DNA from 3 places in the Streptomyces sp. NPDC013457 genome. Region 2 is predicted to be linked to each of the others. Evidence: riboswitches for the same ligand, from Rfam matches in the RefSeq annotation. Region 2 holds a riboswitch; each other region holds the start of a gene.

Region 1 (4,179 bases), on a different contig from region 2:
TGGTCTCCACCGTGAGCGGGTACATCAACCGCTCCTCGACGTGGTCCTCGCGGATGTGCTCGGCGGCGATCGAGCGCGCGATGGAGCGGCCGTGGCGGGCGGAGTGGTACGCGATCACGTCGGCGGAGGCGATCGCCTTCACGGCGGCCACCGTCATCAGGTTCGGGTCGCCGGGGCCGAGACCGACTCCGTACAGCCTGCCGGGGGTGGTGGCACTCATGCCTGGATCTCCGCTTCGGTCGCGATGGCGTTGATCGCGGCGGCGGTCATCGCGCTGCCGCCGCGCCGGCCGCGTACGACGAGGTAGTCGAGGCCCAGGGTCTGGTCGGCCAGCGCGTCCTTGGACTCGGCGGCGCCGATGAAGCCGACCGGGATGCCGAGGACGGCCGCCGGGCGTCCTGCGCCCTTCTCGATCATCTCCAGGAGGCGGAAGAGGGCGGTGGGGGCGTTGCCGATGGCGACGACCGAGCCTTCGAGGCGGTCGCGCCAGAGTTCGAGCGCGGCGGCGCTGCGGGTCGTGCCGAGCTCGGCGGCGAGCGCGGGCACGGACGGGTCGGAGAGCGTGCACACCACGTCGTTGTCGGCGGGCAGCCGCTTGCGGGTGACGCCGCTGGCGACCATCTGCGCGTCGCAGAGGATGGGCGCGCCGGCGCGCAGGGCGGCGCGGGCGCGGGAGACGACCTCGGGCGAGTACGCGAGGTCGCGGACGAGGTCGACCATGCCGCAGGCGTGGATCATGCGCACCGCGACCTGGCTGACGTCGGCGGGCAGACCCGCCAGATCCGCTTCGGCGCGGATCGTGGCAAAGGACTGGCGGTAGATCTCCGCGCCGTCCTTCTCGTAGTCGAACATCCTGTTGCTCTCGCTCATCTCGTTGGGGTGCGGGCCGCCGCGACGGCGTGGGGAAGGTCTGTACGGGGGGTGGCGCGGCCGTCCACGAGGTAGTGGCCGTCGGCGGTGGCGACGACGTCGACCCAGGCGCGGCCCTGCGGGTGGCCGCACCGCCGCTCGCACCCGGAGAAGTGGACGGGGAGACCGCCGCGGCCGGGGGTGGCGTCGGCGCGCACGTCCGCGAGGGACTTGGCGCAGCCGGGGCGCCCGGTGCAGGCGCCGACGCCGGCCCAGGGGTCGGCGGGTCGGGTGATGAGGCCGGCCGCGTCGAGCTCCGGCAGCCGCTCGTGGGAGGCCCCGACGACGACGGCGCCACGCCAGGGTGTGAGCCGTACCTCGTCGGCGGGCAGCAGCGCCCGCAGCTGGGCGGCGGTCAGCCGCCCGAGGGGCGCGAGCACGTGCAGCGCGCGCCCGCCGAGTGCCCCGGGCACGGGCGGCGCGCGGTGCGGCAGCGGCGGTGCGGGGGTGACGGGGCGGGCGTCGACCCCGGCCCGCGCGAGCGCGGCGGCGAGGTCGAGGAGGCCGGTCCCGGCGTTCGGCGCGCCGGCCTCTCCGGCCCCGGGGGCGCCTGGGCCGGCCTCCCCGGCGCCGGGGGCGCCCGTCGGCCCGACGCTTGGCAGCCCGTTCGGGCCGGCGTCGTCGGTGGCTTCCGCTTCCGGCGCCCCGGAGCGCGGCAGTTCCTTCACGCGCCACGCGCCGTTTCCGGCGTTCTGTGCGGCGCGCAGGAACGCGTCGGCCGCGGCGAGCGCCGCTCGCGGCGCGTCGGCGCCTGCGACGCGGAACGTCTGTCCGCCGACGCACAGCAGGGCGTCGCCGGCGCGCAGCGCCGGGCCGACGCAGCCGCTCGCCGTGGATCCGGCGGGCAACGGGCTCCCGCCCGTCCTGGCTCCGGTGTCGCCGGACGATGCGCTCCCGCCCGTCCTGGCTCCGCCGCCCGACGGGCTCCCGCCCGACCCCCGGTCGGTGTCCGGCCGGGCGCCTCCTGCGATCAAGGTCACATCCGCGCCGAGCCCCGCCACGTCGCCGCGGCCGTCGTCCAGGGCGAAGAGGAAGCGGCCCGAGAGGGCCGCCGCCCAGGGGGTCGCGCACAGCAGCGCGTCCAGCTCGCGGGCCCACAACTGGGCGTCCGCGTGGCCGAGTCCGTCCAGTCCGGCCGCCGGGGAGGCGACGATGTTGCGGACCCGTTCGTGGGTGGTCGAGGGGAGAAGGCCCGCCTCCGCCAGGCGGTCCGCCAGTTCCGCGCCGCAGCCTTCGCCGAGCCCCCGCAGCTCCACGTTCCCCCGGGACGTGACCGTCACCCGTCCGTCGCCCAGGGACTCCGCCGCCGACGCCAGGACCTCGACCTGACGAGACGTCAACAATCCGGCGGGCAGGCGCAGTCGGGCCAGGCGGCCGTCGTCGGCGGGGTGCAGTCGGAGCGCCCCGGGGCAGGCGTCGCCACGGTCCCGTATGAGAGGTTCGCCCTGGTTGGGCGCAGGGGGCGTGGTGGGCGGCATGGCGGCGAGCATACCCACGTGAATCCGGGTGACCCCCCGGGCCGCCGAGCGCACGATCTACTATGCAGATCGGCATGGGGTCCCAGGACCCCGGGGAGGAAGCCCGGTGAGAATCCGGCGCGGTCCCGCCACTGTGAGCCGGGCCCCGGAAGGGGCCGGGTGAGTCAGGAACTCCTGCCGTCCACACGACCACCCGGGGCGCGGACAACCCCGAGGAAGGCCTGCGCACGCATGCGAATTCTGTTGCTGTCGCACTCCGACACCGACCTGCTCAGCGCCCGCGCGGCCGGCGGCCCCGTCGCGTACCGGTTCGCCAACCCCTCCCGCCTCGCCCTGGACGACCTGCCCGGGCTCCTGGACGGCGCCGACCTCGTTCTCGTACGCCTCCTCGGCGGTCTGCGCGCCTGGGAGGACGGCCTGGACGCCCTGCGGGCGACGGAGAAGCCGCTGGTCGTGCTCTCCGGGGAACAGGCTCCCGACGCCCAGCTGATGGAGGCCTCCACCGTCCCCGTGGGCGTCGCCACCGAGGCCCACGCCTACCTCGCGCACGGCGGTCCGGCCAACCTGGAGCAGCTGGCCCGGTTCCTCTCCGACACCGTGCTGCTCACCGGTCACGGCTTCGACGCCCCCGCCGCCGCGCCCACCTGGGGCCCGCTGGAGCGGGAGGCGCGCGCCACCGACGGCCCGACCGTCGCCGTGCTCTACTACCGCGCCCACCACATGAGCGGGAACACCGCCTTCGTCGACGCGCTCTGCGCGGCGGTCGAGGACGCGGGCGCCCGGGCCCTGCCGCTGTACGTCGCCTCCCTGCGCGCCCCCGAGCCGGAGCTGCTCGACACCCTTCGTACGGCCGACGCGATCGTCACCACCGTCCTCGCTGCCGGCGGCACCAAGCCCGCCGAGGCGCAGGCGGGCGGGGACGAGGACGCCTGGGACGCGGGCGCGCTCGCCGCCCTCGACGTGCCGATCCTGCAGGCGCTCTGCCTCACCGGCTCGCGCGCCGCCTGGGAGGAGAACGACGAGGGCCTCTCCCCGCTGGACGCCGCGAGCCAGGTCGCCGTGCCCGAGTTCGACGGCCGGCTCATCACCGTCCCGTTCTCCTTCAAGGAGATCGACGAGGACGGACTTCCGGCGTACGTCGCCGACACCGAGCGCGCCGCTCGCGTCGCCGGGATCGCGGTGCGCCACGCCCGCCTGCGGCACATCCCGAACGCCGAGAAGAGGATCGCGCTGGTCCTCTCCGCGTACCCGACCAAGCACTCCCGGATCGGCAACGCGGTCGGCCTCGACACCCCCGCCTCCGCCGTCGCGCTCCTGCGGCGCCTGCGTGCGGAGGGGTACGACTTCGGCCCGGTCGAGGAGATCCCCGGGCTGGTCTCCGGGGACGGCGACGAGCTGATCTACGCCCTGATCGAGGCGGGCGGCCACGACCAGGACTGGCTGACCGAGGAGCAGCTGGCGAAGAACCCCGTCCGCATCCCGGCCGCCGACTACCGCCGCTGGTACGCGACCCTCCCGGCCGAGCTGCGCGAGGCCGTCGAGGAGCACTGGGGCCCGGCGCCCGGGGAGATGTTCCTCGACCGGTCCCGGAACCCCGAGGGCGACATCGTCCTCGCCGCCCTGCGGCGCGGGAACCTCCTCGTCCTCATCCAGCCGCCGCGCGGCTTCGGCGAGAACCCGATCGCGATCTACCACGACCCCGATCTCCCGCCGTCCCACCACTACCTGGCCGCCTACCGCTGGATCGCGGCGCGCACCGAGGACGGCGGCTTCGGGGCGGACGCGATGGTCC
Region 2 (4,179 bases):
CGACGGCCGCGGCCGCCGCCCGCATCCGTTCGGCGTCCCAGACCACCGTGCCGTAGTCGACGGCGCCCATCGGCATGTCGTCCATCGCCCGGCGCGACGCCACGTAGGTGTCGGCGAGCTCGTCCGGCACCATCCCTTCCCAGGCCGTCAACCGGTAGCCCGCGTGCGGGGCTTCGGCGATCGAGGTCAGGGCGGGGAGGTCCGCGTCGGCCAGGGCGAGCCGGGCGTACGTCAGGGTCAGGGCGACCCGGAACCCACGGGCAGCCAGGAAGGCCTGGCCGGAAGTGCCGTCCTCGGCCTGGGCGACGACGCTGCGCCGGCCGTCCGCACGGGCTGCCGCCACGGCCGCCGCGAGCAGTTGGGAGCCGGCCTGCCTGCGCCGCTCGGCAGGATGGATCTGAAGGTCGAGCTCGGCGAGATGACGCTGGCCCTCCCTGGTGAACAGGCGGAGGAAGGCGGACCCGACGGGTCGGCCGTCGGCCTCCGAGGCCAGCCAGGCCAGACGGCGGCTGGAGGAGGACTCTTCGGGGTCGGTCAGGGCGGTGATCCGGACGGACAAGCTGTCTCCGTGGCTGGGTTCGGTACGGCGTGGCTGTCCGGGAAGAGTACTGACGGCACGTCACCGCGGCGACGGCGGGGCTCACTCCTGGCTATGAGTTGCGGATCTGCCGTCGGGCGTCGCGGGTCCGGGTGCGGAACGTGCGGCGGTAGGTGTCCGGCGGGACGCCGACCGTCCGGGCGAAATGGCGGCGCAGGGTGGTGGCGGTACCCATGCCGGTCGCCGTCGCGATCGTGTCGACGGTGTCGTCGGTGGTCTCCAGCAACTCCTGCGCATGCCGGATGCGTTGCGTGAGCAGCCACTGCAGGGGAGTGGTGCCGGTGACCGCTTTGAAATGGCGGCCCAGGTGCCGCGAGCTCATCCCGGCCTGACGGGCCAGGTCCTCCACGGTGAGTGCCCGGTCGAGGCGCTGCAGCACCCAGGGGAGCAGGCCGGCCAGCGGGTGGTTGCCGGGGGCGGGTACGGGAGTGGTCACGAACTGGGCCTGGCCCCCGTCACGGTGCGGAGGGACGACCAGGCGCCGGGCGATCGTGTTGGCGACGGCCGAGCCGTGGTCGAGGCGTACCAGGTGCAGACACAGGTCCATGGCGGCGGCCTTGCCTGCGGAGGTGAGCACGCTGCCGTTGTCCACGTAGAGGACGTCGGGATCCACCGTGACCTGGGGGTGGCGTCTGATCAGCTCCTCGGTGTGCGCCCAGTGCGTGGTCGCGACCCGGTCGTCCAGGAGGCCGGCGGCGGCGAGGACGAAGGCGCCCGTGCACAGTGAGGCCACACGGGCGCCCGCCTCGTGGGCCGCTCGCACGGCGTCGACCAGCTCGGCCGGCGGGTCCTGGTCGACGTCGGCCCAGCCGGGGACGATCACGGTGTCGGCTCGCGTGAGGTGGTCGAGCCCGTGGTCGGGATCCAGCCGGAACCGGCCGACCCGGACGGCGCTCGGTCCGCAGAGCGCGACGTCGTACCAGGGGTCGACGATGTGGGTCAGATCGGCACCGAAGACCTCGATCGCCAGGGACAGTTCGAAGTGGAGCATGCCGTCGGTGAGGGCCAGGGCAACGGTGGTCACGTCCGGAAGTGTACGGGTCATGTCGTTCCAGACACTCGTGTGAAGGCCCGCTCCGCGCAAGGATCCTCATGACGGAGCGCGGCGGATCACACGGATCCGCGGCACGGCACTCGGCGCGGAGGAGCGGGTTCATGGGATCGGGGCAGCTGGTGGCGGTGTTCGGCGCGTACGGGCACACAGGTCGTTTCGTGGTGGCGGAGCTGGTGGAGCGGGGCTTCGTCCCCGTGCTGTCCGGCCGTGACACGGGCAGGCTCAAGACGCTGGCGGACGAGTCCGGTCTGGACGCACGCCCCGCGACGGTGGACGACCCGGAATCGCTCGACCGCGCGCTGGCCGGTACGGCCGCCGTCGTCAACTGCGCCGGGCCCTTCGCCTCGACGACCGCCCCCGTGATCGAGGCGGCCCTCCGGGCCGGCATCCCGTACCTGGACGTGGCCGCCGAGCTGGAGGCCAACATCGACACCTTCGCCCACTACGCCGACCGGGCGCGCGACGCCGGCGCGGTGGTCGTTCCCGCGATGGCCTTCTTCGGCGGCCTCGGCGACCTGCTCGCCACCGCCGCCATGAGCGACTGGAGCGAGGCCGACGAGGTGCACATCGCCTACGGCCTGAGCAGCTGGCACCCCACCGCGGGGACGCGGCTCTCGGGCGCGGTCTCCCGGGAGCGGCGCGGTGAGCGACGCCTGCGCTACACCGGCGGTCAGTGGGAGTACCGCACCGACGCCCCGCCCACCCTCACCTGGCCCTTCCCGCAGCCGATGGGCCCCCGGCCCGTGATCGGGGAGTTCACGATGGCCGACGTCGTGACCGTGCCCACCCACCTCTCCGTCCCGGAGGTCACGACCTACATGACGGCCAACGCCGTCCAGGACATCGCGGCCCCCGGCACACCGGCGCCGGCCGCCGCCGACGAGAGCGGGCGGTCCGACCAGACCTTCCTCGTCGACGCGGTCGTACGGCTCGGCGGCGCCGAGCGCCGCGCGGTGGCCCACGGACAGGACATCTACGCCGTCACGGCGCCCCTCGTCGTCGAAGCCCTCGAACGCGTGCTCACCGGCCGCACCCGCACCGTCGGCGTCGCCGCCGCGGGCGAGATCTTCGACGCCGCCGACTTCCTGCGCGCCCTCTCCCCGCACCTGGTGTTCGAACTGCACCCGTAGCGAAGCGACTTCGACCCGTCCGGCCCTGGCGCCCGACCGACGTGAACCGACCGGAGCGGACCCACGACCACGACCGGACAGGCGACCGCGGCGCCGCGCGTCAGGACCGGCCGGGGAGCTCCGCGTCGAGCGCGGGCACGGGGCGCGGGGTCCCGTCGGCATCGATCGCGACGAAGGTGAGGAGTCCGGTGGCGACCTCGGTGGTGGGGCCGGAGCTGTTCCAGCGCTCGGCCGTGACGCGGACGCCGACGGTCATGGACGTCCGGCCCGCGCGTTCCAGTCCGGCTTCCACGCTGAGCAGGTCCCCGGCCCGTACCGGCGCGAGGAAGGTCATCCGGTCGACGGACACGGTGACGGCGGGCCCGTCGGCATGCCGCCCGGCGGCGGCCGCGGCGGCGTCGTCGATGAGCTTCATCATCACGCCGCCGTGGATGGTGCCGTACAGATTGGTGTCGTGGTCGCTCATGATGTGAGCGAGGACCACCCGGGAGTCGTCCGGGGTCTTCGTACGGGCAGGGCTGGTGACGGTGCGATCGGCCACGTCAACTCTCCTTCGCGAGTCGCGGCAGGGCAGTTCCCCGCGCCGGGGACACGGCGCGCGGGCAGCCGGCAGGTCTTCGGACTCGCGGGCACGCCCTCCTCGCGGAGGACTCCTACTGACCGTCGCTTCCCAGGCCCGTCCCGGACCCAGTGCTCATGACGGCGGTCGTTCCCGCTCACCGCTGCGGGGCAGTCCCGGATTCCCACCGGGTTCCCTCTTACGACGCATCCCGCCTGGCGGACGGGGCGAACCAGCTGCCCGGCCAGCGTACGGCAGGGACGTCACGCCCTCCGGCGAGGGCGTGGCCCCAGGCCACGCCCCCTCCTCGGCGCGTCAGGTCAACTGCGCGGTCAGGCGCGGCGTGCGCGGCGGCGCCGTGCGCCGGTCGCCGGTCTTCTCGAAGGCCGCGGCGAGGGCCAGCAGGGCGTTGTCGTCGTAGGCGCGGCCCGCGAAGGTCAGCCCGACGGGCATGCCGGTGTCCGTCATGGTGCCCATGGGCACGGTGACGGTCGGGATGCCGAGGTGGCGGGGGACCAGGTTGCCGTTGGCGACCCAGACGCCGTTGCGCCAGCCGAGGTCGGCGGACGCCGCGTCGACGTCCATGTCCGCGGGGCCCACGTCGGCCACCGCGGGGAAGACCACCGCGTCCAGGCCCAGTCCGTCCATCCACAGCTCCAGGTCGACGCGGCGCGTCTCCTCCAGTCCGCGCAGCCCCTGCTCGAGGAGCGGCATGTCGGCGAGGGACGCGTACGGGCGCTCGCGCACGAAGCGGGGGTAGTCGCCGATCGTGTCGTCGAAGCCGTCGTACCGGTCGGGCAGTTCGCCCTCCTGCTTGGGCCAGATGCGGTCGCCGTCG
Region 3 (4,179 bases), on a different contig from region 2:
TGCCCCGGAGAGGTGTTCACCTCGCCCGTCCCCGACCAGATGGTGCGCGCCGCCGCCGCGGTCGACAGTGGGGCCGGGGTGCTGTTCGTCGTCAAGAACTACACCGGTGACGTGCTCAACTTCGAGATGGCCGCCGAACTCGCGGAGGACGAGGGCATCCAGATCGCGAAGGTGCTCGTCGACGACGACGTGGCGGTGACGGACAGTCTGTACACGGCCGGCCGGCGCGGGACGGGGGCGACCCTCTTCGTGGAGAAGATCGCCGGTGCCGCCGCCGAGGAGGGTGCGCCGCTGGAGCGGGTGGAGGCGGTCGCCCGCCGGGTGAACGAACGGTCGCGGAGTTTCGGTGTGGCGCTGAGCGCCTGCACCACACCCGCCAAGGGCAGTCCGACTTTCGAACTACCGCCAGGTGAGCTGGAGTTGGGGATCGGCATCCACGGGGAGCCCGGACGGGAGCGACGGCCCATGATGACCTCGGGCGAGATCGCGGACGTCGCCGTCGACGCCGTCCTGGAGGACCTGCGGCCGTCCGGTCCCGTCCTCGCCCTCGTGAACGGGATGGGCGCCACGCCGCTGCTCGAACTGTACGGTTTCAACGCCGAGGTCCAGCGCGTGCTGGCCGAGCGCGGGGTGCCCGTCGCCCGCACGCTGGTCGGCAACTACGTGACCTCGCTCGACATGGCCGGCTGCTCGGTGACGCTCTGTCAGGCCGACGAGGAGCTGCTCCGGCTCTGGGACGCGCCCGTGCAGACGCCGGCGCTGCGCTGGGGGCGGTGAGCGGGGATGACCGAACCGGACGATTTCGACGCCGCGTTCTTCCGTCGCTGGCTGACCGGGGCGGCGGCGGTCGTCGACCGTGAGGCGGAGCGTCTCACCGAGCTCGACTCGGCGATCGGCGACGCGGACCACGGCGCCAATCTGAAGCGGGGGTTCGCCGCCGTGAGGGACATCCTGGAGAAGGATCCGCCCGAGACTCCGGGGGCCGTACTCGTGGCCGCGGGGCGGCAGTTGATCTCCACGGTCGGGGGTGCGTCGGGGCCGCTGTACGGGACGCTGCTGCGGCGGACCGGCAAGGCGCTCGGGAATGCCGCATCGGTGACACGGGAGGACCTGGCCGCGGCCCTGGCCGCCGGGGTCGCCGCCGTCGCACAGCTCGGCGGGGCCCAGGTCGGGGACAAGACCATGCTCGACGCGCTCACCCCCGCGGCCGAGGCGCTCGGCGACTCCTTCGCCGCGGCCCGGGACGCGGCCGAGCGCGGGGCGCTCGCGACCGTACCGCTCCGGGCGCGCAAGGGCAGGGCGAGCTATCTGGGCGAACGCTCCGTCGGGCATCAGGACCCCGGGGCCACCTCGTCGGCCCTGCTGATCGCCGCGCTCGCGGAGGTGGCCGCCGCATGACCGGCCGGCAGGGCACGGTGGGCATCGTTCTCGTCTCGCACAGCGCGGCCGTCGCCGACGCCGTCGCCGCCCTGGCCCGGGGGCTCGCGGGCGGTGGGGCGACCGCTCCCGTCGCCGCGGCCGGAGGCACGCCCGACGGCGGTCTCGGCACGAGTTCCGAGCGGATCGTCGAGGCGGCGAACGCGGTCGACGGGGGCGCCGGAGTGGCCATCCTCGTCGACCTCGGCAGCGCCGTCCTGACCGTCAAGGCGCTGCTCGCCGAGGAGGACGAGCTTCCGGACGGCTCACGGCTCGTCGACGCCCCGTTCGTCGAGGGCGCCGTCGCCGCGCTCGTCACGGCGAGCGCCGGCGGGGACCTGGACGCGGTGGCGGCGGCGGCCTCGGAGGCGTACGCGTACCGGAAGGAGTGAGGCGGGGGCGTGGGAGGCGTGCGCAGGGGCGACAGGGGTGCGTGGGGCGCGCGGGAGATCCGTCACACACCGTCCGCGACGCCTCCCGTGTTGTGATGTACCTGGTCAACCCACTAATGTCACAGCGCCTTGGTGTACGGGAAACCGGTGCGGTACCGGTGCGGCCCTCGCCACTGTGATCGGGAAGTCCGGCTCCATCCCTCCGGGGAAGCCACTGGACCGCCGCGGGAGACCGCGGGGGTGTGGGAAGGCGGAGCCGCGGCGGCATGACCCGTCAGCCAGGAGACCGGCCAAGGTGCGTTGTCCATCCACGAGGTGCTGGAGAGGGTCTCCCAACCATGCATATAGCCGAGGGGTATCTGCCCCCTGTGCACGCGGCCGCCTGGGGCGTCGCGTCCGCTCCCTTCGTCGTCCACGGTGTCCGCGCCCTGACCCGTGAGGTCAAGGCCAACCCCGAGTCCACCCTGTTGCTCGGTGCGTCCGGTGCGTTCACCTTCGTTCTGTCCGCGCTCAAGATCCCGTCGGTGACCGGCAGTTGCTCGCACCCGACCGGTACGGGCCTTGGCGCGATCCTGTTCCGGCCGCCGGTGATGGCGGTCCTGGGCACGATCACCCTGCTGTTCCAGGCGCTGCTGCTCGCCCACGGCGGGCTCACCACGCTCGGTGCCAACGTCTTCTCGATGGCGATCGTCGGGCCGTGGGCCGGTTTCGCCACGTACTGGCTGCTTCGCCGCTTCGACGTCCCGCTCATGGTGAGCGTGTTCTTCGGCGCGTTCGTCGCCGACCTGTCGACGTACTGCGTGACCAGCGTCCAGCTCGCGCTGGCGTTCCCGGACCCGGGCAGCGGTGTGCTCGGCGCGCTGGCCAAGTTCGGTGGAATCTTCGCCGTCACACAGCTGCCGCTCGCCGTCAGCGAGGGCCTGCTGACGGTGCTGGTCATGCGGCTGCTCACGCAGTCCAGCAAGGCGGACCTGACCCGCCTCGGGGTGCTGCTCCCGTCCCGGAAGAAGAACGAGAACGCGGAGGCGAGCGCCTGATGAGCCGGAACGCGAAGATCAACGCACTGCTGCTGCTCGTCGTCGGAGCGCTGGCCGTCCTCCCGCTGGTCCTGGGACTGGGCGACCACAAGGAGGAGCCGTTCACCGGCGCCGACGGTGAGGCAGAGACGGCGATCACGGAGATCGACCCGGACTACGAGCCGTGGTTCTCCCCACTGTACGAACCCCCGTCCGGCGAGATCGAGTCGGCGCTCTTCTCCCTGCAGGCTGCGCTCGGCGCCGGAGTGCTCGCCTACTACTTCGGCCTGCACAAGGGGCGCAGGCAGGGCGAGGCCCGCGCGCTCGCGAAGTCGCCGACGTCCGTGCCCGAGCCTGCTTCGGCGCCGGTGTCCACGGCCACGTCCACGGCCGGCGACGAGTAGCCGCCGGTGCTGCCGATCGACGCGGCGGCGCACAGCAGTCGCTGGCGCCGCCGTCACCCGTGCGAGAAAGCGGCGCTCGGCTTCGGTCTGACGCTCTGCGCGGTGTGCCTTCCGCCGTGGCCGGGTGCCGTGCTGGTCGCGGCGGCCACCCTGGCCGTCCTTCTCGGGCCGGCCGGGGTGCCGGTGCGCCAGCTGTGGCGCGCGTTCCGCATCCCGCTGGGCTTCTGTGTGACGGGAGCGGTCCCGCTGCTCTTCGAGGTGGGCGGGGACCGGGGCCTGGTGGCGCTCGCGCACGACGGGCCCGTGCACGCGGGCGAGTTGCTGCTGCGGACCTCGTCGGCGTCGCTGGGCGTGCTGCTGTTCGCCTTCACGACGCCCGTCTCGGACGTGCTGCCCCGGCTGGTGCGGGCCGGTGTGCCGGCGCCCGTGGTGGACGTGGCGCTGGTGATGTACCGGATCAGCTTCCTTCTTCTGGATGCGATGTCCAAGATCCGGCAGGCGCAGGCGGCCCGGCTCGGGCTGACCACGCGGGCGGCGACCTGGCGTTCCCTCGCCGGGCTCGGCGCCACGGCCTTCGTGCGCGCCTTCGACCGGGCGCAGCGCCTGCAGACGGGCCTGGCCGGCCGGGGTTACGACGGCACGTTGCGGGTCCTGGTGCCCGAGGCCGCGGTCTCGGGCCGCTTCCTGGCGTCGACGGCCGGCCTGCTCGCCGGTCTCGTCGCCCTCACCCTCGTACTGGAAAGGTCCCTGCCGTGAGTCCTGCACCACCTGTCGTGGAACTGGTGAAGGCCACGTTCGCGTACGAGGACGGGCCCGTCGTCCTCGACGGCATCGACTTCGCCGTGCCGGAAGGCCGGGCCATGGCCCTCCTCGGCCGCAACGGCGGCGGCAAGACGACGATGCTGCGGCTGCTGAGCGGAGGGCTGCGCTGCGGGAGCGGCGCGCTCCGGC

The links. A riboswitch is a leader RNA that binds a small molecule or an ion and turns the genes downstream of it on or off. The one in region 2 is predicted to bind cobalamin.
Region 1: another riboswitch for cobalamin. It lies ahead of cobN (cobaltochelatase subunit CobN); the one in region 2 lies ahead of ACF1G2_RS05450 (acyl-CoA thioesterase).
Region 3: another riboswitch for cobalamin. It lies ahead of ACF1G2_RS18740 (energy-coupling factor ABC transporter permease); the one in region 2 lies ahead of ACF1G2_RS05450 (acyl-CoA thioesterase).

What each region holds. Positions count from the first base shown of each region.
Region 1 is NZ_JBICBL010000008.1:421,177-425,355, forward strand. It holds gene ACF1G2_RS23755 (precorrin-2 C(20)-methyltransferase) at 1-220, opposite strand, end outside; gene ACF1G2_RS23760 (precorrin-8X methylmutase) at 217-852, opposite strand; gene ACF1G2_RS23765 (cobalamin biosynthesis protein CobG) at 867-2,399, opposite strand; cobalamin riboswitch at 2,443-2,582, shown strand; gene cobN (cobaltochelatase subunit CobN) at 2,619-4,179, shown strand, end outside.
Region 2 is NZ_JBICBL010000001.1:1,199,903-1,204,081, reverse strand. It holds gene ACF1G2_RS05465 (GNAT family N-acetyltransferase) at 1-559, opposite strand, end outside; gene ACF1G2_RS05460 (helix-turn-helix domain-containing protein) at 651-1,622, opposite strand; gene ACF1G2_RS05455 (saccharopine dehydrogenase family protein) at 1,754-2,782, shown strand; gene ACF1G2_RS05450 (acyl-CoA thioesterase) at 2,883-3,323, opposite strand; cobalamin riboswitch at 3,373-3,593, opposite strand; gene ACF1G2_RS05445 (amidase) at 3,657-4,179, opposite strand, start outside.
Region 3 is NZ_JBICBL010000006.1:335,387-339,565, forward strand. It holds gene dhaK (dihydroxyacetone kinase subunit DhaK) at 1-777, shown strand, start outside; gene dhaL (dihydroxyacetone kinase subunit DhaL) at 784-1,398, shown strand; gene ACF1G2_RS18735 (PTS-dependent dihydroxyacetone kinase phosphotransferase subunit DhaM) at 1,395-1,808, shown strand; cobalamin riboswitch at 1,894-2,118, shown strand; gene ACF1G2_RS18740 (energy-coupling factor ABC transporter permease) at 2,147-2,845, shown strand; gene ACF1G2_RS18745 (energy-coupling factor ABC transporter substrate-binding protein) at 2,845-3,228, shown strand; gene cbiQ (cobalt ECF transporter T component CbiQ) at 3,235-3,984, shown strand; gene ACF1G2_RS18755 (energy-coupling factor ABC transporter ATP-binding protein) at 3,981-4,179, shown strand, end outside.